4 regions of the Frankia sp. R43 genome follow, and region 4 is predicted to be linked to each of the others. Evidence: predicted binding sites of a transcription regulator. Region 4 holds the regulator's gene; each other region holds the start of a gene.

What was found. The regulator LexA, encoded in region 4, represses DNA repair genes until DNA is damaged. The targets are predictions, from matches to a motif close to CGAACNNNNGTTCG.
Positions count from the first base shown of each region.
Region 1: uvrA (excinuclease ABC subunit UvrA) is a predicted target of LexA. The motif match lies at 3,314-3,327, and genes of this name have one in related genera.
Region 2: pcrA (DNA helicase PcrA) is a predicted target of LexA. The motif match lies at 2,349-2,362, and genes of this name have one in related genera.
Region 3: ACG83_RS22245 (HNH endonuclease signature motif containing protein) is a predicted target of LexA. The motif match lies at 3,761-3,774, and genes of this name have one in related genera.

Region 1 is NZ_LFCW01000002.1:382,081-387,687, reverse strand. Features, by position in the region: gene ACG83_RS09145 (SsgA family sporulation/cell division regulator) at 1-27, shown strand, start outside; gene uvrA (excinuclease ABC subunit UvrA) at 105-3,152, opposite strand; gene ACG83_RS09135 (MBL fold metallo-hydrolase) at 3,593-4,261, shown strand; gene ACG83_RS09130 (glycosyltransferase) at 4,285-5,343, opposite strand; gene ACG83_RS09125 (TerC family protein) at 5,545-5,607, opposite strand, start outside.
Region 2 is NZ_LFCW01000010.1:143,121-148,727, forward strand. Features, by position in the region: gene ACG83_RS45595 (hypothetical protein) at 469-645, shown strand; gene ACG83_RS34630 (threonine/serine dehydratase) at 766-2,196, shown strand; gene pcrA (DNA helicase PcrA) at 2,370-4,961, shown strand; gene ACG83_RS34640 (M23 family metallopeptidase) at 5,041-5,607, opposite strand, start outside.
Region 3 is NZ_LFCW01000005.1:286,186-291,792, reverse strand. Features, by position in the region: gene ACG83_RS22260 (toxic anion resistance protein) at 1-1,006, shown strand, start outside; gene ACG83_RS22255 (hypothetical protein) at 1,054-1,545, shown strand; gene ACG83_RS22250 (TerD family protein) at 1,542-3,428, shown strand; gene ACG83_RS22245 (HNH endonuclease signature motif containing protein) at 3,813-5,135, shown strand; gene ACG83_RS22240 (thioesterase family protein) at 5,204-5,607, opposite strand, start outside.
Region 4 is NZ_LFCW01000001.1:1,376,156-1,381,762, reverse strand. Features, by position in the region: gene ACG83_RS05185 (EAL domain-containing protein) at 1-195, shown strand, start outside; gene dapF (diaminopimelate epimerase) at 192-1,127, shown strand; gene hflX (GTPase HflX) at 1,317-2,825, shown strand; gene lexA (transcriptional repressor LexA) at 2,983-3,732, opposite strand; gene ACG83_RS05165 (LysM peptidoglycan-binding domain-containing protein) at 4,835-5,086, shown strand; gene nrdR (transcriptional regulator NrdR) at 5,388-5,607, shown strand, end outside.

The DNA of each region.
Region 1 (5,607 bases), on a different contig from region 4:
GTCCTCGACGATCTTTTCCAGAGCTGACAGCGGCGGGCCAGCCGTTCCAGGCAGGCCCGGGGCAGCCGACCCCCGCCGCTCGCCGTTGCCAGGCCGCCAGGCTCTCAGCTGGTCACCGACGCGGTACCGGCCAACCGGTCACGGCCCTTGGACGCCCTCGCGTTCCTGACGCCGGCACCCTTCGCCGCCGGGCCCGCTCCATCAGGGGCGGCAGCACCCGCCTCCTGACCCGCCGCCACCTGCTCTGCCGCCATCTGCTCTGCCACCACCTGACCGTCGGCCACCGGGGCCGCGCCTGCGGTCGCACCACGGCCGCCCAGGATCTCGCGCAGGAATGCCCCCGTATGGCTCGCGGACACGGCGGCGATCGCCTCGGGGGTGCCCTCGGCGACGACCCGACCGCCGCCGGTGCCGCCTTCCGGCCCCATGTCGATGATCCAGTCGGCGGTCTTGATGACGTCCAGGTTGTGTTCGATCACGATCACCGTGTTGCCCGCGTCGACCAGCCGCCCGAGGACACCCAGCAGCTTGCGGATGTCCTCGAAGTGCAGGCCGGTGGTCGGCTCGTCCAGCACGTAGACGGTGCGGCCGGTGGAACGGCGCTGCAGCTCGGCCGCCAGCTTCACCCGCTGCGCCTCGCCACCGGAGAGGGTGGGCGCGGGCTGGCCGAGCCGGACGTACCCCAGCCCGACGTCGTTGAGCGTGCGCAGGTGGCGCGCGATCGCCGGGACGGCGGCGAAGAACTCCGCGCCCTCCTCGATCGGCATGTCGAGAACCTCGGAGATGTTCTTCCCCTTGTAGTGCACCTCGAGGGTCTCGCGGTTGTACCGGGCGCCCCCGCAGACCTCACAGGGCACGTAGACATCCGGAAGGAAGTTCATCTCGATCTTGATCGTGCCGTCGCCGGAGCAGGCCTCACAGCGGCCGCCCTTGACGTTGAACGAGAACCGGCCGGGCAGGTAGCCGCGGACCTTCGCCTCGGTCGTCTCCGCGAACAGCCGGCGGATGTGGTCGAACACGCCGGTGTAGGTCGCTGGGTTGGAACGCGGAGTCCGGCCGATCGGTGACTGGTCGACCCGCACCGCCTTGTCGAGGTGGTCGAGCCCGCTCACCGTACGGTGCCGGCCCGGTACCTCGCGGGCGCCGTTGAGGTGGTTGGCGAGCACGCAGGCGAGGATGTCGTTGACCAGCGTCGACTTGCCCGACCCGGACACCCCGGTGACCGCCACGAAACAGCCCAGCGGGAAGGACACCGTCACGTCACGCAGGTTGTGCTCACGCGCGCCGTGCACGGTCAGCGCACGGCCCCTGGTCGGCGCCCGGCGGATCGCCGGGACGGGAATCTCCCGCCGGCCGGAGAGATATGCCCCGGTCGCCGACTCCGCACTGCTCAACAGGTCGTCGACCGATCCGGAGACGACCACCCGACCACCGTGCTCGCCCGCGCCCGGGCCGATGTCGACCACCCAGTCGGCGGCGCGGATGGTGTCCTCGTCGTGCTCCACCACGATCAGGGTGTTGCCCAGATCCCGCAGCCGGATGAGGGTCTGGATGAGGCGGCGGTTGTCCCGCTGGTGCAGGCCGATGGACGGCTCGTCGAGCACGTAGAGCACACCCACCAGCCCGGAGCCGATCTGGGTCGCCAGCCGGATGCGTTGCGCCTCGCCGCCGGCGAGGGTGCCCGCGGCGCGGTTCAGGGAGAGGTAGTCGAGGCCGACGTCCAGGAGAAAGACCAGCCGGGCGTCGATCTCCTTGAGAACCTGCCCGGCGATGGCCTGTTCCCGCTCGCTGAGCTCGACGTGCCGCAGGAACTCCGCGCATTCCTGGATCGACATGGCGGACACCTCGGCGATGGAGCGCCCGGCGAGGGTGACCGCCAGTGACTCCGGCTTGAGCCGGGAGCCTCGGCAGGCCGTGCAGGGCACGTCACGCATGTAGCCCTCGTAGCGCTCACGGCTGCTGTCGGACTCCGCGTCGGCGTGCCGGCGCCGCAGGAACGCCAGCACGCCCTCGAACGAGGTGTAGTACGAGCGCTTGCGCCCGTAGCGGTTCGTGTAGCCGACGTGGATCTCGGTCTCGCCGCTGCCGTGCAGGATGGCCTTGCGGGCCCGCTCCGGCAGCCCCTCCCAGGGCGTGTCCATCCGGAAGCTCAGGTCCTCGGCCAGCGCCGTCAGCAACCGCTGGAAGTACTCCTTGCTGTGCCCGCCGGACCACGGCTGGATGGCGCCCTCGGCCAGCGAGAGCGTCGGGTCGGGCACGATCAGCTCGGGGTCCACCTCCTTGCGCGTGCCCAGCCCGGAGCACTCCTGACAGGCACCGAACGGCGAGTTGAACGAGAAGGACCTCGGCTCCATCTCCTCGAACGACAGGTCGTCGTACATGCAGGCGAGGTGCTCGGAGTACATCCGCTCGCGGTCGGGGTCGGCCGGATCCCGGTCGACGAAGTCGAGCAGCACCAGACCGTTGCCCAGCCGCAGGGCCGTCTCGATCGAGTCGGTGAGGCGGCGCTTGGCCGACTCCTTCGCCGCGAGCCGGTCGACCACGACCTCGATCGTGTGCTTGCGCTGCTTCTCCAGCTTGGGGCGCTCGGTCAGCGGCACGACGGTGCCGTCGACGCGCACCCGGGCGAACCCGGAGCTCTGCAGCTCGGCGAAAAGATCCGCGTACTCGCCCTTGCGCCCGCGCACGACCGGTGCGAGCACCTGGAAGCGGGTGCCCTCGGGCAGCTCCAGCAGCCGGTCGACGATCTGCTGCGGGGTCTGGCGCGCGATCGGGCGACCGCACCGGGGGCAGTGCGGATGGCCGACTCGTGCGTACAGCAGCCGCAGGTAGTCGTATACCTCGGTGATCGTGCCAACCGTCGATCGCGGGTTACGCGACGTCGACTTCTGGTCGATGGACACCGCCGGCGACAGCCCCTCGATGAAGTCGACATCGGGCTTGTCCATCTGGCCGAGGAACTGGCGCGCGTAGGCGGACAGGGACTCGACGTACCGGCGCTGGCCCTCCGCGAAGATCGTGTCGAAGGCGAGGCTGGACTTGCCCGAGCCCGACAGGCCGGTGAAGACCACCAGAGCATCTCTGGGCAGGTCGAGATCGACATCACGAAGGTTGTGCTCGCGTGCTCCGCGCACGACAAGACGGTCGGCCATCGTCAGGTCCCTCGTCGTCCTCGATCGGTTGCTGGACTTCGCTGTCGGTGGTTGCGCTGTCGGTGCTGGTGGCGCTGTCGGTGCTGGTCGCGCCGGCGCCGGCGATGCCGCCGGTGCCGTTGGTCGGGGTCGCCCGAACCTGGCCGGCTACCGATCGCGACCAAACGCGCGTTCGAACACCGACGACGCTACACGCCCCGCCGAAGTGGCTCGCAACAGCACCGCCGCCCCGGACGGGCGGCGACAACCAGGCCACAAGCCCATCGGCGCCGGACCGACGGGCCACACCCGAGCGCCCCCCGGACGGAGACACCCAGCAGACACACCGATGAGAATGAAGGGAGCCCGCGAGTCATTCCCGCCCCAGCCCGTCGCGGCCGCGACGGTCCCCGGCCATGGTCTGCCGGCCTGGGGCCACGGAGAAGATCGAGGAGAACCGTATGAACATCGGCGCCGGCTACACGGGCGACGTCACCGTCGGCGGGCCCGCCGACGTGCGGGAGCTGCCGGACCTCACGATCACCAAGGTGGCCGTCGGCCCCTTCGACAACAACTGTTACCTGCTGCGCTGCGCCGCCACCGGCGAGCAGCTCCTCATCGACGCGGCGAACGAGACGGGCACCCTGCTGCGCCTCATCGGGGACACCGGGCTGGGCACCGTGGTGACGACCCACCGCCACGGTGACCACGTCCAGGCGCTGGTGGACGTCGTGGCCGCCACCGGCGCCCGGACCATCGCGCATCCGCTGGACGCGCCCGAGATCCCCGTCCCGACGACCGACCCGGTCTCCGACGGCGACGAGGTGCGGGTCGGTGAGGTCACCCTGCGGGTCGTGCACCTGGTCGGGCACACGCCCGGCTCGGTCGCGCTGCTCTACGACCAGGGCGACGGCGCTCCGCACCTGTTCACCGGTGACTGCCTGTTCCCCGGCGGCCCCGGGAACACCTTCGGCGACGCGAAGGCCTTCAACACCTTGATGGGCGGCCTGGAAGCCAAGATCTTCCGCCCGCTCCCGGACACGACGTGGATCTATCCAGGCCACGGAAAGGACACGACGCTCGGTGTCGAGCGCCCGCACCTGGCCGAATGGCGCGCCCGCGGCTGGTGACCGGACGCTGGTGGTGACCGGACTCAGTGGTCGGCTGTCACCCACGACGTGGGCGAGACGGCGGACCGGGGCCGGGGAAGCCTCACCGCGGCGCCCGTTCCCAACGTCTCGGGGTCGATACGACCCAGCTCGCGACGTCGCGCCGACGGCACCGCGCGCCACCGGGACGTGGTGGCGGGCTCCCGGCCTGGTTGAGCGATGCCGACGGCGAGGCCGGCGAGGATCCGCATGGCGCGACGCGCGTCGTGCGTCCGGCCGGCGGCGAGCTTGCGCAGGGCGAGCACGACAAGCTGCCCGACGTGCACCGCCAGCCAGCCGCGCCCCAGCGTCGCACGGTGCCGACGAGCGTAGATCACGGCGGAACGGCCCAGTTCGGCGTACAACAAACCGGCCCGGCCGACGGTCCCGCCGCCCACATGGGCCACCTGGCATCGGTCGTCGGCCCAGCCGACCCTGCCCCCCGCCGCGTGCAGCCGGGCGAACAGATCCGTCTCCTCGTAGTACATCCAGTAGGACGGATCAAATCCCCCCAGCCGCAGGAAGGCACTGGTTCGGATCGCGAAGAACGCACCCACCGGGTAGCGGAGATCGGGCCAGCGGGCCACTGCCGCGGCCTCGCCCCGCACCGCGACGTACGCGTTCGTGCGGGTGTTCGGCAGGACTGCCGTCCCCCGGCCGGGGCCCCCGTTCTCGGCACGCAGCGGAAATCCCAGGGCATCCGTCCCCACCGGTACCGATGCGAGCAGCTCGGGCAACTGCTCGCAGGTCCCGGCCGGAACGGTCACATCGCTGTTGACGACAAGAATCCACTCGGGCCGCTCGGGGGCGGGGCCGCCCACCGGTCGGCGCGATCCGTCCGCTGCCAGCGATCCCCGCACGGCGATGTTCACAGCCGTGCCATATCCGACATTCCCGTGCCCGTCGTATAGTTCGACGTCGGCCGGCAGGCCCTCGTGCTCCGTTCCGCCCCGGTTCTCCACCAGGGTTACCCGGCATCCCGCGACACCGGCCAGTGCCGACAGCAGGCAGTGCAGCTGCGGCGATCCACCATAGGAAACAACGACTGCCAGAAAGTTGTGCATAGTCCGCCTTGGACGGGAGGGGACGGATTCAGGGCGCTCGGGCGATCCCTGCTGTGTCGAAACACTAACGTGAGCGTTGCCCGGGCGAGCACAGGACAATCGGCGCGTCACCCAGCCACTAATTCGTATCAATCATTTCCGGGCCTCCCGCCGGTCCGGGTGGCAGCCTTGCCGACCGCCACCCGGACACACCCGGACAGGTCAACGGGCCTGTTCGCCGACCTGCGACGCGGGTCGCTTCGAGAGCCCGTCGGAGGCGGAGTC
Region 2 (5,607 bases), on a different contig from region 4:
CCGCCGGCTACACCGCTGGACCGCTGGTGGGCGGCCTTGGCGTCAGGTGTTGGGGGTTACATGTCCCAATATTGCGGTCGGGTGTCGATCGTCGTTGGTTTTGTGTCGTTTCGTGACTGTTTGTGGGTTCGCAGTGGCCCGTCGGCATGACGCATGGGCGCCGATGCATTCCGCAGATGTCCGTCTGGAGGCTCTCCGGGGGTTGACCTCGGTGCGGACTTCATAGACCTTGTCCGGCCTAGTCCGGTGCCATCGTGAGCCACCCGCACTCGGTCGAGACATAGGTTTGGGTGCGCTGGCGGATGGTATTCCGGCTCGGATGTTCGAGGCGACTTCATACGATCCCGGCGGCCGGTGTTTTGTGTCGGGGAGTTGCCGCTCGGTGGCGATAAACCGCCGAAGCGATCCGGCGATTCACCGCGGGGAACATAACGAACCGGACATTACGGATATTTAGTGGAGTATGAGGTGCTGTCTTCGGCTCACAACGGCGATCCCGTCGGAGTGGAACCGCCCGGTGTCGGGCTGGTCGCGGACGGCTCTGTCGCCCGGGCGAAGCGTCCCCTGCCGGCCGGCCGGTTTGACTACGTCCGCGCCGCGGCGCACTCTGGAGGTGTGCCGCTGTTCCTCATGGTGATTACGTAGGCGCGCGACCGCCCGAGAGGGTCGCGCGCCAAGCCCTTCCGCCCATCGGCGGGGGGCTTTTTTGTTTGCCGCGGCCGCACGCAGGGGTGAGGTGGCCGCCGAGCCGCCAGGAGAGTGTCGATGACATCACCATCCGTAAGAAGGCCGCCGGCTGATGGCGCCGGGTCGTCCCGCGCGGACGACCCGACCGACGCCGACGGCGCCGGAGAACGCCAGGGCGGGGCAGCGGGGGCCCTCGCCCGGATCAGTCCGCAGTCAGCCGTGCCGGCACCGGAACGCGCCCGAGGCACGCTGCCCGCCCGCCGCCCGTCCGGTGGGCGTACCGCTCCCCGAGCCCGCGGTTGTGACGTGGCCGGGCTGCGCCCGGCTGGCCTGGCAGGCAGCTCGGGGCTGGCCGGCGCCGCTGGGCTGGCTGGTACCGCTGGGCTGGCTGGTACCGCTGGGCTGGCTGGCAGCTTCGGCCTGTCCGGCGCTCCTGTCCGCTCTGGCGTTTCCGGCCTGCCGGTCGATCTCGCCGAGGTCACCGCGGCCGCCGGGCGGCTGGGCGGTGTGGCGCGCCGTACCCGGGTCGTGCCGGCGGCCGGGAGTCTGACCGGGCATGTCGGTGCGCCGGTCTGGCTCAAGTGCGAGCACGAGCAGCACACCGGTTCCTTCAAGCTGCGGGGCGCGTTCAACCGGATCGCGACCGCGGGGCCGCGGGCACGCGCGCGGGGAGTCGTCGCGGCGAGCGCCGGCAACCACGCCCAGGGCGTCGCCTTCGCGGCGGCTCGTTTCGGCGTCGCCGCGACCATCTTCGTGCCCGAAGGTGCGAACCCGGCCAAGGTCGCGCGTACCCGCGCGCTGGGCGCCCGCGTCGAGCACGTACCGGGGGGCGTCGACGCCGCGCTGCGAGCCGCCGACGCCTACGCCGCCGCCAGCGGTGGCCTGCTGGTCCACCCGTTCGACGACGTGGCTGTCATCGCGGGCCAGGCAACGATCGGGCTGGAGCTCCTGGAGCAGGTGCCGGAGCTCTCGACAGTGATCGTCGGGGTCGGTGGTGGGGGTCTGCTGAGTGGTCTGGCTGTGGTGCTCAGGGGCCTGCGGCCGGACGTCCGCGTGATCGGCGTCCAGGCGGCCGCCGCGCCGGCGTTCGCGTCGTCCTTTCACACCGGCCGCCGTCTCGTCGTCCCACCGGGCGCTGCCGGTACCGGCGCGGGCTCCGGCACCGATGCCGGCCAGGCCGGGGCAGCCACGGGAACAGTGGCCGACGGCATGGCGGTCGGCGCGCCCGGCCGGCTTACCCTGGCACTCGCCGAACGGCTGGTGGACGACGTCGTCACGGTCGACGAGGACGCGTTCTGGGAGGCGATGGTCGCGCTGCGGCGGTCGGGCCACCGGGTGGAGCCAGCGGGAGCCGCCGGTGTCGCGGCCCTGCTGCGGATGCCCGAACTCGCGGGCGGTGTCACGGCGGTCGTGCTCTCCGGCGGCAATCTCGACCCCGCGGTGGACACCAGGGTGGCCGCGCTCGCGGCCGGCGCGTCCGCGGGCGCTCGGACGAACACGCCTGGGTGACCGCGCCTGGGTGACCGCGTCCGGGTGAAAGCGTCTGGGTGAAAGCGTCCGGACCCGAACGCCGACCCGCGGGCCGGGCATGGAAGTGTCGGACCCGCCCGGCATCATGGCGCTGTGGTTGAGCTGGCCACCGCGTCGGGCGGTTCGTCCGTCGAACGTACGATCGAGGTCTGATGAGCACTCTTTTCGACGACACCTTTGGCCCTGAATCGCTGGTCGACGGTCTGGCACCCCTTGGCGGCGCGGGCTCGCGGGAGGGCGCGGCGGCCGGCGGTGCGGCGCGCGGCGGGGCCGCCGGCGGCGGTCGGGCGTCGGGCGGCTTCGGCCCGGCGGTGCTCGAGGCCGGGGCGGGTCGCCCCAGGCCGCCTCGGCTCGACCCGGGCGAACTGCTGGAGGGGCTCAACCCGCAGCAGCACGCGGCGGTGGTGCACGCGGGCGCGCCGTTGCTCGTCGTCGCCGGTGCGGGCTCGGGCAAGACCCGGGTGCTGACCCACCGCATCGCCTATCTGCTCGCGGCGCGTGGCGTGCGGCCGGGCGAGATTCTCGCGATCACGTTCACGAACAAGGCCGCGGGGGAGATGAAGGAGCGCGTCGAGGCGCTCGTCGGCGGGCGGGCCAGAGCGATGTGGGTGAGCACGTTCCACTCGGCCTGCGTGCGCATTCTCCGTTCGGAGGCGGCGCGGCTCGGGTTCGCCTCCTCCTTCTCCATCTACGACGCGGCGGATGCCCAGCGCCTGCTCACGTTGGTCACCCGCGATCTCGACCTCGACCCCAAGCGCCACACCGCCAAGGCGCTCGCGGTGGCGATCAGTGCTCTGAAGAACGAGCTCGTCGACTGGGAGACCGCCCGGGACCGGGCCGCGAGCCACATCGAGCGAACCGTCGCCGAGGTGTACGGCTCCTACCAGCAGCGGCTCGCACAGGCGAACGCGCTGGACTTCGACGATCTGATCATGATGACGGTCAACCTGCTCCAGGCGTTCCCCGACGTCGCCGAGCACTACCGGCGGCGGTTCCGCCACGTGCTTGTCGACGAATACCAGGACACCAACCACGCCCAGTACGTCCTCGTCCGCGAGCTGGTCGGCCGCCCTGGTCCGGCCGGGAGCACGGGGGCGGGGGCCGAGCCGGCGGCGGTGGGCCAGCACGGCACGGGCGGCGAGGACGCTGCCGGGCTGGCGGGAGCGGAGCACGGCGGTGGCGGTCCGGTCCCCGCCTCCGGCGCCCTGCCGCCGGCGGAGCTGTGCGTGGTCGGGGACGCCGACCAGTCGATCTACGCCTTCCGCGGGGCGAACATCCGCAACATCGTCGAGTTCGAGCAGGACTACCCGAACGCGGCCGTCATCCTGCTGGAGCAGAACTACCGGTCCACCCAGACGATCCTCTCCGCGGCGAACGCGGTGATCGCGCGCAACGCCCAGCGCAAGGCGAAGCGCCTGTGGTCGGATGCCGGTGACGGGGAGCGGATCGTCGGCTTCGTCGCCGACAACGAGCATGACGAGGCAGCCTTCGTCGCGGAGGAGATCGACCGGCTCAGCGACGACAAGCTCGCCCGGCCGGCCGATGTGGCGGTCTTCTACCGGACGAACGCCCAGAGCCGAGTGTTCGAGGAGATCTTCATCCGGGTCGGGCTGCCGTACCGGGTGGTCGGCGGCGTCCGGTTCTACGAGCGCCGCGAGATCCGTGACCTGCTCGCCTACCTGCGGGTGCTGGCGAACCCGACGGACACGGTGAACCTGCGGCGGATTCTCAACGTTCCGCGCCGCGGGATCGGTGACCGCGCCGAGGCGATGATCTCGGCCTTCGCGGAGCGCGAGCGCATCCCGTTCGCCGACGCGCTCGCCCGGGTGGACGAGGTGCCCGGGGTGGCGACCAGATCGGCCCGGTCGGTCCGGGACTTCGTGGCGCTGCTGGGCGATCTGCGTGACCTGCTGCCGAGCGGCCCACTGGCCGTGATCGAGGCGGTGCTGGAGCGGACGGGCTATCTCTCCGAGCTCGTCGCGGAGGACACCATCGAGGCCCAGGGGCGGGTCGAGAACCTGCGGGAGCTCGTCGGGGTGGTCCAGGAGTTCACCGAACGGCGTCCCGACGGCAGCCTGGCCGAGTTCCTGGAGCAGGTCTCGCTCGTCGCGGACGCGGACCAGATCCCCGACGACGACGGCTCCGACGGCGTCGTCACGCTGATGACGCTGCACAGCGCGAAGGGCCTGGAGTTCCCGGTCGTGTTCCTCACCGGGCTGGAGGACGGCGTCTTCCCACACCTGCGCACGCTCGGGGATCCGACCGAGCTGGAGGAGGAACGGCGGCTGGCGTATGTGGGCGTCACCCGGGCCAGGGCACGGCTGTACCTCACCCGGGCCCAGGTCCGCAGCGCCTGGGGGCAGCCGGCCTACAACCCGCCCTCCCGGTTCCTCGGCGAGGTTCCGGATGCGCTCGTCGAATGGCGCCGGCTGCCCGAGCCGGCTCCGACCACCAACAGCGGGCGCTTCGCCGGCTCGGGCGCGGGCTCGAGCGGGGCAGGCGGCTTCGGTGGCGCCGGTGCGAGGCCGGTGAACTCCCCGTTCGGGGCGAAAAGCTCCCGGCCGGCCGCGCGCCCGATCATCGACCTGAATCCCGGCGACCGGGTCACCCACGACACGTTCGGCCTCGGGGTCGTCGTCGCGACGAGCGGGGTCGGTGACTCCCGCCAGGCCAAGATCGACTTTGGCTCCGACACCGGGACGAAGGATCTCCTGCTGCGGTACGCGCCGGTGGAGAAGCTCTGAGCCGAGGCCTCCGGCCACGCGGCCCCGGCCCCCGTGCTGCCGCGCCCAGCGCGGGCGGCAGCGGGGTCGGGGGCACGGCTCAGTACGTGACCCCGTGGCCCGCGAGCCAGGCGAGGGGGTCGACCTTCGTCCCGTACTGCCCGTTGAGGCGGACCTCGAAGTGCAGATGCGGGCCGGTGGATTTGCCGGTGTTCCCCTCCAGGCCGATCTGCTCGCCGGTGTCGACCTCCTGGCCGACCCGGACGTCGATGCGTGACATGTGGCCGTAGCTGGTCACCACGTTGTTCTCGTGCATGATCTGCACGAAGTTTCCGTAGCCGGTCTCCCAGCCCGCGTAGATGATCGTCCCGCGGTGTGCCGCGTGGATGGTCGTTCCGTGGGGAGCGCCGAAATCCACGCCGATGTGGTGGTTCGAGCCGCCGAATCCCTGGGTGACGCGGGCCTCGATCGGGCGAACCCAACGTGCCGCCGCCACCCGTTCCGCCTCCGCGGCGGCCGCGGCGTCGCGCTGGGCCAGTGCGACGGCTGCCACCCGGGTGGCGACCAGGTCCTTCGCCTCGAGCAGCTCGGCCATCCGGCGTTGGTCGTCGGACACCTCGGTGTCGATCGGCCCGCTCAGATCATCCGCGCCCGCCGTGGACACGAC
Region 3 (5,607 bases), on a different contig from region 4:
CCAGTCCAAGATCAACGACATCACCCGGATGGGCGAGCGGGAGATCGTGGCGAGCGCGCGGGTGTCCAGCCGGATGCTGGACCGGCCGGCGGCGGCGCTGCAGTCGAGCCGCGGGTCCCGGGGCGGTCGGGCCGGGGCGGACGCCCAGGCCCGGGTCGCCGGCACCCTGGTCGAGCTGCGCCAGACGGTCACCGACCTCGATCCGGGGAAGGCGGACCTGAAGGGCGCCCGCAAGCTGCTGGGCGTGGTCCCGATGGGGAACAAGATCGCCCGCTACTTCCAGCGCTACCAGTCCGCGCAGAAGCAGCTCGATGCGATCATCGGTGCCCTTGGCTCGGGTCAGGACGAGCTGCGCAAGGACAATGCAGCCATCGAGCACGAGAAGGCCACGCTCTGGGCCGCGATGGGCAAGATCACCGAGTATGCCACGCTCGCTCGCGCTCTCGACAGCGCCGTCTCGGCCCGGATCGACCAGATCAGGATCACCGACCCGGCGACGGCGGACGCCCTCACCTCCGACGCGCTGTTCCCCATCCGCCAGCGCCAGCAGGACCTGGTCACCCAGCTGGCCGTGAGCGTGCAGGGCTACCTGGCCCTCGACCTCGTCCGCAAGAACAACATCGAGCTGATCAAGGGCGTCGACCGGGCGCAGTCCACGACCGTCGCCGCCCTGCGCACCGCCGTGATGGTGGCTCAGGCCCTGGCCAACCAGCAGCTGGTCCTCGACCAGATCACGGCGCTCAACGCGACCACCAACAACATGATCCTGTCGACGAGCGAGCTGCTGCGCCAACAGTCCGGCCGCATCCAGGAACAGGCCTCATCCAGCACCGTGGACGTCGAGACGCTGCAGAAGGCGTTCGACAACGTCTTCGCGACGATGGACGCGATCGACACCTACAAGGTCAAGGCGGTCGACAGCCTCGCGACCACCGTCGCCGCGCTGGAAACGCAGGTCGGCCGTTCGAAGGCCTACCTGGAGCGGGCCCACAACGGCGAGGGCTGACCGGTGCCCGCCCCAGTGACGGCGGGCCCACGGCCGGGGCCGGAAGCATGATCTTCCGGCGGCGTGGCGGGCGCGCCGAAGAAGACACCGAACAGGACGCGCAGACGTCCCCCGCAGGGCGGGCAGCCGAGCTGCGCAAGGAGCTCGCGGCGATTGTCACCGGAGCGAACGCCGACGGGGGGCGGCTCCCGCCCGGCGCGGTGCCGACCGTGCGCGACATCGACGACGTCGTGCGGCCGTTGCTGGTATATGTCGAGGCCAGGTCGGCGAGCGACGAGGAGCTACGCTACCTGACCATGATCGTCCGTGACTACCTGCCGCGGGCGCTCGACGACTTCCTGGCGCTGCCATCGCAGTACACCGACCGCCCGGGCATCACCGGGACGACCCCCGCCGAGGACCTGGTGCGCCAGCTGCAGCTCCTCGACGAGGGTGCCATCGAACTCCAGGACTCCGTCTACTCCGGGGACGCCGCGAAACTGGCGATCCAGGCCCGGTTCCTGGAGGCGAAGTTCCGCCGATCGGATCTCGACTCTTGACGGCGACCCTGCCCCGCGGCGGCAACGTGCTGCTGGCGAAGGAAGCACCCGGGATTGAGCGTGTCCGTGTCGTGACCTCCTGGAGCGGCGCCGCACCCGAATTCGGGGCCCGGGCTGGGACCGGGGGCGGAGCTGGGGCTGGCGCCGGGGCTGGCTTCGGGAGCGGTGCTCAGGCTGATGGTGGCGCTCAGGCTGGCAGTGGTGCTCGGGCTGGCAGTGGTGCTCGGGCTGGCAGTGGTGCTCGGGCTGACGGCGGGCCTGGCGCGTGGCTTGAGGTCGACGGCGTACTCGTCCTGGTGGATGACGCGGAGCCCACATCGCAGCTGCTCCTCACCAGCCAGGTGCCGAATCCCACGGAGCCGATCGGGGTGTCGCCCCTGCCGAGGCAGCCCGCCGGCGGAGGGAGCGAGGAGGTCGTCGTCACCCTCGCCGCCGTGCCACGTACGGTCACCAGACTCCAGTTCGCGGCCGCGATCTACGCCGCCTCCGGATCCGGCCGGAGCTTCCGTTCGGTGCCGCACGGTTCGATCCGGCTGTACGACGACGCCACCGGCACCGAGATCGTCAGCTACACCTTCACGGTCGAGACCGGCTACGAGACCGCGCTCGTCTTCGGAGAGCTGTACCGGCATCCGACCGGCTGGAAGTTCCGGGCGGTCGGCGAGGGCTACACGGACGGGATGGCGGGCCTGGCCGGCTCCCCGAGTGGTGCCGGCTCGCCGGGTGGCGTAGGTACCGCGGGTGGCGCCGGCTACCCGGATGAACTGCCAGTGGCCAGGCCGGGGGAGGTGGCCTCGTTCGTGAGTCGGCTTTCCCGATCCCACAGCCGACGGAAGGTGGCCGACCACCTGGAGGCGGCGAGACGTCCGCCAGCGGCCTCACCCCCGGCGGCCTCACCCCCAGCGCCGTCGCCCATACCACCGCGGCCCTCCGCGTCACCGCAGCCGGCCAGACCCACACCGCTCGCGTCTACGTCTGCGCCTGCTCCGTCTCCGCCCGCGCCTGCCCCGCAGCCGTCCGCACGGGCGACGCCTGCATCGCCGTCTGCGCCACCGCTGCCCGTATCCTCGCCTGCGCCGCCAGCCACGCTCCGTCCGTCGGGTACCGCGCAGGCACCTGCTGCGGGGCACCAGGGTCCGGCAGCCAGACCAAGTAGCGCCGTCCCAGCCGGCGCGCACCCGTCGTCACCGCGGGAGTCCGCGCCGTCGCCGCTCGACCTCAGCCAGAAGGACGGCGCCCCAAGGCCAGCGACCATCGAGGTGAGCGAGCGTTCGTCTCGTTACCGCCAGCGCCATGAGCGTGTCAGCACCTTGGACGAGGAGCATCCCGCCACCATCTGGACCGGCGAGCAACGGGGAACCGGCGGTGCCATGACAGTGTCGCTGAACTGGACCCCGCTGACGACGCGGACGGGCCTGCCCCGCCCCGGAAACATCCATTTCGGGTGCTTCTGGCAGGCGTTGGATGGCGAGACCGGGGTGATCCAGCAGTACGGCGCCGGTACGGCGACCGGCACTGGGCGTGCCGGTCGCCAGGTCCTGCGGCTCGTTGGGGGCGACGAGCGCGACGAGCAGACGATCTTCGCTGACCTCGGCACGCTCGCGACCTTCAAGCGGTTCTTCGTATACGCCTATGGCCTGCACCGTGCGCCAGAGTGGGCGCTGCTACGGCCGTCGGTGGTTGTCTCCGCGCGGACCGGTGAGCAGCTCACCATCCGGCTGGGCAACGCGCCGGAAAACGCGCGCACGTGCGTGGCGGCGTCGTTCCACATGGTGGGGGACGACCTGGTGATCCGCCGGGAGAACGACTTCGTCGAAGGCGCCCAGGCCGATGCCGCCGTGCGCTACGGCTGGCCGCGGGGTTGGGATACGGACGGGCGTTGAAACCCGGGTGAAGAACCCGAGTTCTCGCCCGTTCCGTGCCTATTCTACTACTTCTATAATACATTGATTTCGCTGACTCTCTTGGTTTCATGATGCCTCTGGATGTCACGTCTGGGTATGGCTGGTGACCTCACAGTGCGGCATATCGGCCGCACGGATTTGCGGATAAACCGCTCGTCGGCGGTGGTCTTCTGGCTGATCTGGGAATGCGAGGTTGCCGGCTGGGGCGTCTGTCTGTCAAGGCGGTCTGGGTGGCCGGTGAACTCGTTGTGTCCTCCGTTCTCCGGCCCGGTCTTCACTCCCGCTTTCCGGTTTAGCATCGCCCTTGTGATCGAACGCCCGTTCGATCGTGTGGTGTGTGTTTCCGGACCGGAGGGCAGTGCCATGGCTTCCAGTACCCGCTCGACCCGCACCGACCCGGCCAGCGTGTCCCGTGTGCCGGTGGAAGGCGACGGCGAGGGGGTTCCGGTCGCTCATCGGGTGTTCGAGGGGTGGTTGAACGAGTGTCTGGAGCGGCTTCGGGTGGCGGTGGCGGGGATCGCGGCGGCGCAGGCGGTGGCGATCCGGGTGCAGGCGGAGCTTGCCGCGGCCCGGCCGCCGGAGGGCTATGACGAGCTGGGTCTGTTCGGTTCGGTGGTGGCGGGTGAGGTGGCGGGGTTGATGCGGATCTCGACGGGGTCGGCGGAGTGGCATCTGGATTTCGCCGATCAGGTGGTCCGCCGGATCCCGGTCGGGTTGGAGGCGTTGGCGGCGGGGGTGTTGGACCTGCCGCGGCTGCGGTCGTTGGAGCGTGCGACCGCCCCGTTGGATGTCGGGCTTGCCGGCCGGGTCGTGGACCACGTCCTCGCGAAGGGGCCGCGGGCGCATCGGAGGTCGTTCACGGCGGCGTGCCGCCGGGGGGTGATCAAAATCGATCCGGAGGGTGCGGCGCGGCGGTCTGAGGAGCGGTGTCGGGAGCGGCGGGTGTGGGTGGAGCCGGAGGAGGACGGGATGGCGGTGTTGGGGGCGTTGCTGCCCGCGGACGGCGCGTTGGCCTGCCGGAAGCGGATCGAACGGATCGCCGACGCGACGATCGTGGACAGGGCCGAAGAGGACGGTCGGAGTCGGGATGAGGTGCGTGCGGACACGTTGATGGATCTGATCCTGGGCCGGTACGGGCAGCCCGGGCCGGCGGGTGCGGCAGGTGCGGATGTGCAGGTGATCGTTCCGATCGGGACGTTGCTCGGCCTGGACGCCGATCCCGGTGAGTTGGTGGGGTACGGGCCGATTCCCGCGGTGGTGGCGCGGGAGATCGCGTCACGGCCTGCGTCGACGTGGCGGCGGATGCTCACCGATGGGCTGGGCTCTCTGGTGGAGCTGGGAGAGCGGCGGTATCCGAGTCCGGGGCAGAGGCGTCATGTGCAGGTCCGGAACCCGTGTTGCACGTTTCCGCATTGCACCCGTGGGGCGTGGCGTTGCGATCTGGACCACACTCGGCCGTACGCCGCGGGTGGGAAGACGCTGGTGGAGAATCTGGGGCCGTTGTGTCGGCGGCATCATCGGGTGCGTCATCACAGTCGGTGGCGGGTGGTCCAGCCTCGGCCGGGGGTGTTCCGGTGGACGAGTCCGACCGGCCGCCGTTATGAGGTGCGGCCGCATTCGTATCTCGACGGGGAATGTGCCACCGTCGAGCTTGACGCGACGAGCGAAAACGGCCGCCCAGGATGAATCATCGCCCGCCGGCCAAGTGGGCGCAGCCGGCCCCCTACCTATCGATAAAGAATTTGCATCGGTGGTCAGGAGTCGGAGCCGGCCGGCACCTGGGCGGAGGCGGGGAAGGACATGGACGCCAGGACACCGCGGACGCGCTCGGGTACCGGGGCGGGGCCGTTCTCCGACCGGTGCACGATGACGGTGTCGCACAGCGCCAGGCAGGTCTCGCCTTCGAACAGCCCACACACCTGCAGGATCGAGGTGTTGCCGAGCCGGCCGATCCCGACCCCGACCTCGTAGGTACCGGGGTAGGCGACCTCTCCCAGGTAGTCGATCTCCACCCGGGCTGCGACCACCGGGAGGGGACGCCGCTCGTGGGGCAGGCCGCCGTGGTTCGCGCCGAGCAGGGCCCGGTTCATCGCGATGCGGGCCTCCTCGAACAGCGCCGCGATGGCCACGTTGTTCACGTGGCCGAGGCTGTCCATGT
Region 4 (5,607 bases):
GGCAACGCTGCGAACAGGGCGGGCCCGGGGAGCGGTCATGCGGGCGCGGCGGGTCGTGCGGGCCGGCGGACGCCCGCGGGCCCGCCGCCCGCGGCACCGCCACGCGACCCGGCGAGGGCGTGCCAGGACTCGCAGAACGGACGTCCTGGCAGTTCCGGACGTGGCGACCGCTCTCGGGCGGCCACGGCCGGATGAGGCGCCCGGCGCCGTACGATCGCCGCGTGCGGTACGTCAAGGGACACGGGACAGGCAACGACTTCGTCATCCTTCCGGATGCTGACGGTGATCTCGACCTGTCGGCACAGCTGGTGCGCGCGATCTGCCACCGCGGAACAGGGGTCGGTGCCGACGGGGTGCTGCGGGTGGTCCTCGTCGCCGCGGAGCCCGCGGCGGCGGCCTACCTTGGCGCCGCCCGCTGGTTCATGGACTACCGCAACGCCGACGGCTCCATCGCCGAGATGTGCGGCAACGGAGTCCGGGTCTTCGCGCGGTATCTGGTGGACGCCGGCTACGAGATGCCCGGCAGCCTCGTGATCGCCACCCGGGCGGGCCTGCGCTCCGTCGAGGTGCCGCCGGCCGGTGACGTGAGCGTGGACATGGGGCCGCCGGCTTTCGCCGCGGGCACCGTGCCGGTCACCGTGGTCGGCCGCGAGTTCGCCGCGGTGGGTGTTTCGATGGGCAACCCGCACGCGGTCTGCTTCGCCGACGACCTGGGGCCGTCCGAGCTGGCGCGCCTGGACCTGGGTGCTCCCGTCTTCCCGGCCGAGGCCTTCCCCGACGGTGTGAACGTCGAGGTCGTCGTGCCGAGTGTGGATGGCGTCGCGATGCGGGTCTTCGAACGCGGCGTCGGCGAGACGGCCTCCTGCGGCACCGGCGCCTGCGCGGTGGCGGTCGCGTGGGCGGCGCGGGTGGGCGGTACGCCGCCGTCCGAGGTGCTGGTCGATCTTCCCGGCGGGCGCCTGACCGTTGACTGGCGGGAGACGACCGTCATTCTGCGCGGTCCCGCCGTTCTTGTGTCTGACGGTGTCCTTCGTCCCGAATGGATCCGCCAGGCCGCCGAGGTCGCCTCCGGTACTGCCGCTGCGGGTGCGCAGGCACTGGTTCCCGCCGGGACCGGCCGGAGCTGACCGACAGGGCCGTTCCTACCGGGCGCCGGGCCGATAAACGGCTCGCGATCGCGGCAGCGGCGTGTCACCCTGGGGCTGCGGAGGTTCCGCTGCGCCGGGGCACCGAGCCCGGGTACAGCGGCACCGGCCCGCTCCCGAACGGGGCGGGCGGAATTCGACGGTCACCGTGCCGCGTTGAGAACGGATGGTATGAGTCTTCCCGCTGACGCCGCCATGGCGTCCACCCGGTACCCGAACCCGAACCTGAGCCCGAGCTTCGACGGCGACGACGGGGGCGTGGTCCTCCTCGGTGACGGCGAGGGGTTCTCCTTCTTCGACGAACAGGGCGACGGGTTCGACCTGGAGGAGCGTGGCGCGCTGCGCCGCATCCCGGGTCTCACCACCGAGCTCGAGGACGTCACCGAGGTCGAGTACCGCCAGCTCCGACTGGAGCGGGTGGTGCTGATCGGGGTGTGGACCTCCGGGACCCTCCTGGAGGCCGAGGCGTCGATGACGGAGCTCGCGGCCCTGGCCACCACCGCGGGCTCGATGGTGCTGGACGCGCTCGTGCAGCGCCGCGACCGGCCGGACACGGCGACCTTCGTCGGCTCCGGCAAGGCCCGAGAGCTCGCGGACGTCGTCGCGTCGACCGGTGCGGACACGGTGATCTGCGACGGCGAGCTGACCCCTGGGCAGCTGCGCCAGCTCGAAGAGGTCGTCAAGGTCAAGGTGATCGACCGGACGGCGCTCATTCTGGACATCTTCGCCCAGCATGCGACGTCCCGGGAGGGCAAGGCCCAGGTGGAGCTGGCCCAGCTCCAGTACATGCTCCCGCGGCTGCGTGGCTGGGGTGAGTCGATGTCCCGGGCCGCCGCGAGCAGTGGTGGCCGGGCGCCCATCGGTACCCGCGGCCCTGGTGAGACGAAGATCGAGACCGATCGGCGGCGGCTGCGCACACGGATGGCCAAGCTGCGGCGCGAGCTGGCCGCGATGGCCACCGTCCGGGAGACGAAGCGCTCCTCGCGGCGGCGGGGTGCCGTGCCGGCGGTCGCGATCGCCGGGTACACCAACGCCGGGAAGTCCTCGCTGCTCAACCGTCTGACCGGAGCCGGTGTGCTCGTCGAGGACGCCCTGTTCGCGACCCTCGACCCGACCGTGCGGCGAGCGACCCTGCCCGACGGGCGGGTGTTCACCCTGGCCGACACCGTCGGTTTCGTCCGGCATCTGCCGCACCAGATCGTCGAGGCGTTCCGGTCGACGTTGGAGGAGGTCGTGGACGCGGATCTCGTCCTGCACGTCGTCGACGGTTCGGCGCCGGACCCGATGGGGCAGATCACGGCGGTCCGTGAGGTGCTCGCCGAGATCGACGCGGCCGGGGTTCCCGAGCTCGTGGTCGTCAACAAGGTCGACGCGGTCGATCCGACGACGTTGGCAGTGCTGCGCAAGGCGGTTCCGGACGCCATCTTCGTCTCGGCTCGGTCCGGAACGGGCCTGGCGGAGCTGATCGACGCCCTCTCGGAGCGGATACCGCACCCGGAGATCGAGATGTCGCTGCTGGTGCCCTACACCCGTGGTGATCTCGTCTCCCGGATCCACCGCGACGGCGAGGTGCTGAGCGTCGAGCACACCGGCGCGGGCACGGCGGTGGCGGCCCGGGTGCCGGTGAGCCTTGCCGCCGAGCTGGAGCCCTTCAGGGTCGCTGGAGCCCTTCGGAGCTGACCGCTTCGAAACTGACCGCTTCGGAGCTGACCCCGCTTCGGAGCTGACCGAGCCGGCGGGAAGCCGAGCCAGGGGCCGCCGCCTGGCTCGGCATGGCGGCTGGCTCGATGGCCGGCTCTTCCCCAGGGGGTCAGCGCCCCCTGGGGTCGCGTTCGGGTCAGACCCGGCGCATCACGGCGACGATCCGGCCGAGGATGGTCGCGTCTTCGGCCGGGATGTCGGAGAACGCGGGGTTCTCCGGCGCCAGCCACACCCGGCCGTCGCGCTGGCGGAAGCGCTTGACCGTCGCCTCGCCGTCGATCATGGCCGCGACGATCTCGCCGTTGTCGGCGACCGGCTGCTGGCGGACGACGACGTAGTCACCGTCGCAGATCGCGGCATTGATCATCGACTGCCCGACCACCTTGAGCAGGAACAGCGTGCCCTCACCGACGATCTCCCGCGGGAGCGGGTAGACGTCCTCGACGGCCTGCTCCGCGAGGATCGGCCCGCCGGCCGCGATTCGCCCGATGAGGGGCACGTAGGTCGGGGTGCCGCCCTCGGCCGCGACGGCACCACCCACCTCCGCCGGCGTGGCGCCGGCGGAGCGCAGCCGGGCGCCCGCCTTCTGGCCGCCGATCGGCAGTACTTCCATGGCCCGCGGCCGGTTCGGGTCGCGCCGCAGGAAGCCCTTCTCCTGGAGCACCTTGAGTTGGTGCGCGACGCTGCTGGTGCTGGTCAGGCCGACAGCCTCGCCGATCTCGCGGACGCTCGGCGGATAGCCGCGCTGCTCCACCGCGGCGCGGATGACCTCGAGAATCCCCTTCTGTCGTTGCGTGAGGCCTGAGGCGTCCGCGGGGCTGTCGGGAAGATCCCGGACATTGCCGCGGGCGTCGCCTCGGCGGGTACCCCGTGCCTGGCTGGTCATCGCCTACCGCTCTCCCTGTCGATGCATCCGGCGGCGGGGCTTCGCCCGCTACCGGCTTCTCCGCGACCGGGGGCTCGGCGGTTCCGCAGCCGGCGGGCCACCCGGTCGATCTACCACTTTGTCCTATTAGTAGCTTCTGACCGGTTCGGGTGGATTTTCCGTGCTCGCTTCTTCTCGCACGATCGTCCACAACTGATCGTCCTTGACGGTAGTCGGCCGGTCGCCGAATCTCAAACGTCTGTTCGAGCGTGTCGGGGGAAGTGTGCGTGGCGACCGTGTAAGAATCGCTCAGGTGTTCGAGCGAGCGGATGCTCGCGCCTGGGAGGTTGACATGGCCGACCCCGATCTGGCCGACCCCGATCCGGCCAACGCTGATCCGGCCGACCCTGATCTTTCCCGCGCCGGTCTGGCTGATGCCGACGTGACCGACGTTGCCATTGTCGATATCGCCATTGTCGATGTTGCTGCGGCCGATCGTGACCTTCGGCCGGCCGCTGGCGACGTTGGCCTGGCTGCCGGCGATGTTGACATCGCGGATGGCGACAGGGCGCTCGGCGGGGGAGCCGGTCCCAAGTGTCGGGTGTTCCGCGTCGGCGCGGCGCGGCGGTCCGCGGCCGTCGGAGGAGGTGCGCCGGCGGCGGGCGGCCGTGGTGGTCGCGCGCGTCCGCGTCCTCGTGCTCGCCGTGGTGCGGCGGTCAGCGGGGTCGTGGTGCGCGGCCAGGCGGTGCGGGGCAGGGCCGTGCGTGGCGGTGATCGGCGGCCGGCGCATCGCTCGGCCCCTTCTCGTTGTCTCGGCAGTGGTCCTTCGCCTGCGGCGGGCCCGTGCGGCGCACAGTCGTCCTCGGCGGCGGTCGAGTGCGTCGAGGCCCAGGTCATCGAGATGCCCGGGCTGGAATGGCGTGCCCGCGCCGTCGGGTACGCGTTGCCGCCGCCCGGCGACCAGAGGCTACGGACGAGAGCACGGCGCCGGTGGCCGAGTCTGCGGCGCAGCTCGTCCCCGAGCTCGCGAGCCCTGTCCCCGGGCGCGCAACGGCCCCGCCCGGGCTCGCGACGCCGCCCGCGGCAACAGCCGCCGCTGAGGCTGACCCGGCGGGGCAGGCTCGTGTTCGCGGCGCTCGCGTGCCTGTCCGGCGCGCTGGTGCTCTCGCTGGCGTTGGTCACCGCGTCGCAGGCGTTCACGGCCACCCCGGTGGACTGTCAGGCCCACGTGGTGCGCCAGGGCGAGACGCTCTGGGAGGTGGCACGCGGGATCGACCCCGAGGCCGACACCCGTGCGGTTGTTCGTCGGCTCATGTCCCTGAACGATCTGCCCACCGCGGATCTCGTTCCCGGCCAGCCGCTCTGCCTGCCCTGACGGTGGCCCGCCCGACGGCCGGCCGCCGGGCGGGACCGGCTGCCGATCAAGTGGTGGCGGCCCCGCGGCAGCGACACGCCGGAGGAGGAGGGGCGGTGTCGGACCTGTCGGGTGCGTGCGCTACGGTGAACACAACATCTTGTAGTTACAGCACCGTAAGTCATCCACAGGTTGTGCATCGATATCCACAGGTTGTCAGTTGGCCACCCCCGGAGGGTGGTCGGCCGGTGGCATGTGGGCACCTGCTGGGGCGTGCTCCGCGTGTGGCAGCCAGGCCGCCCGGAGCGGAGAGGAGTGTGCCGTGCGCTGTCCCTTCTGCCGCCATTCCGACAGCCGTGTCGTTGACAGCAGGGAGGCCGAGGAAGGCGCCGCGATCCGGCGGCGCAGAGCCTGCTCGGAGTGTGGGCGCCGGTTCACGACGATGGAGGAAGCTTCGTTGCGGGTGCGCAAGCGTAGCGGTGCCACCGAGCCGTTCAGCCGCGCCAAGGTGATCGTGGGCGTGCGCAAGGCCTGCCAGGGGC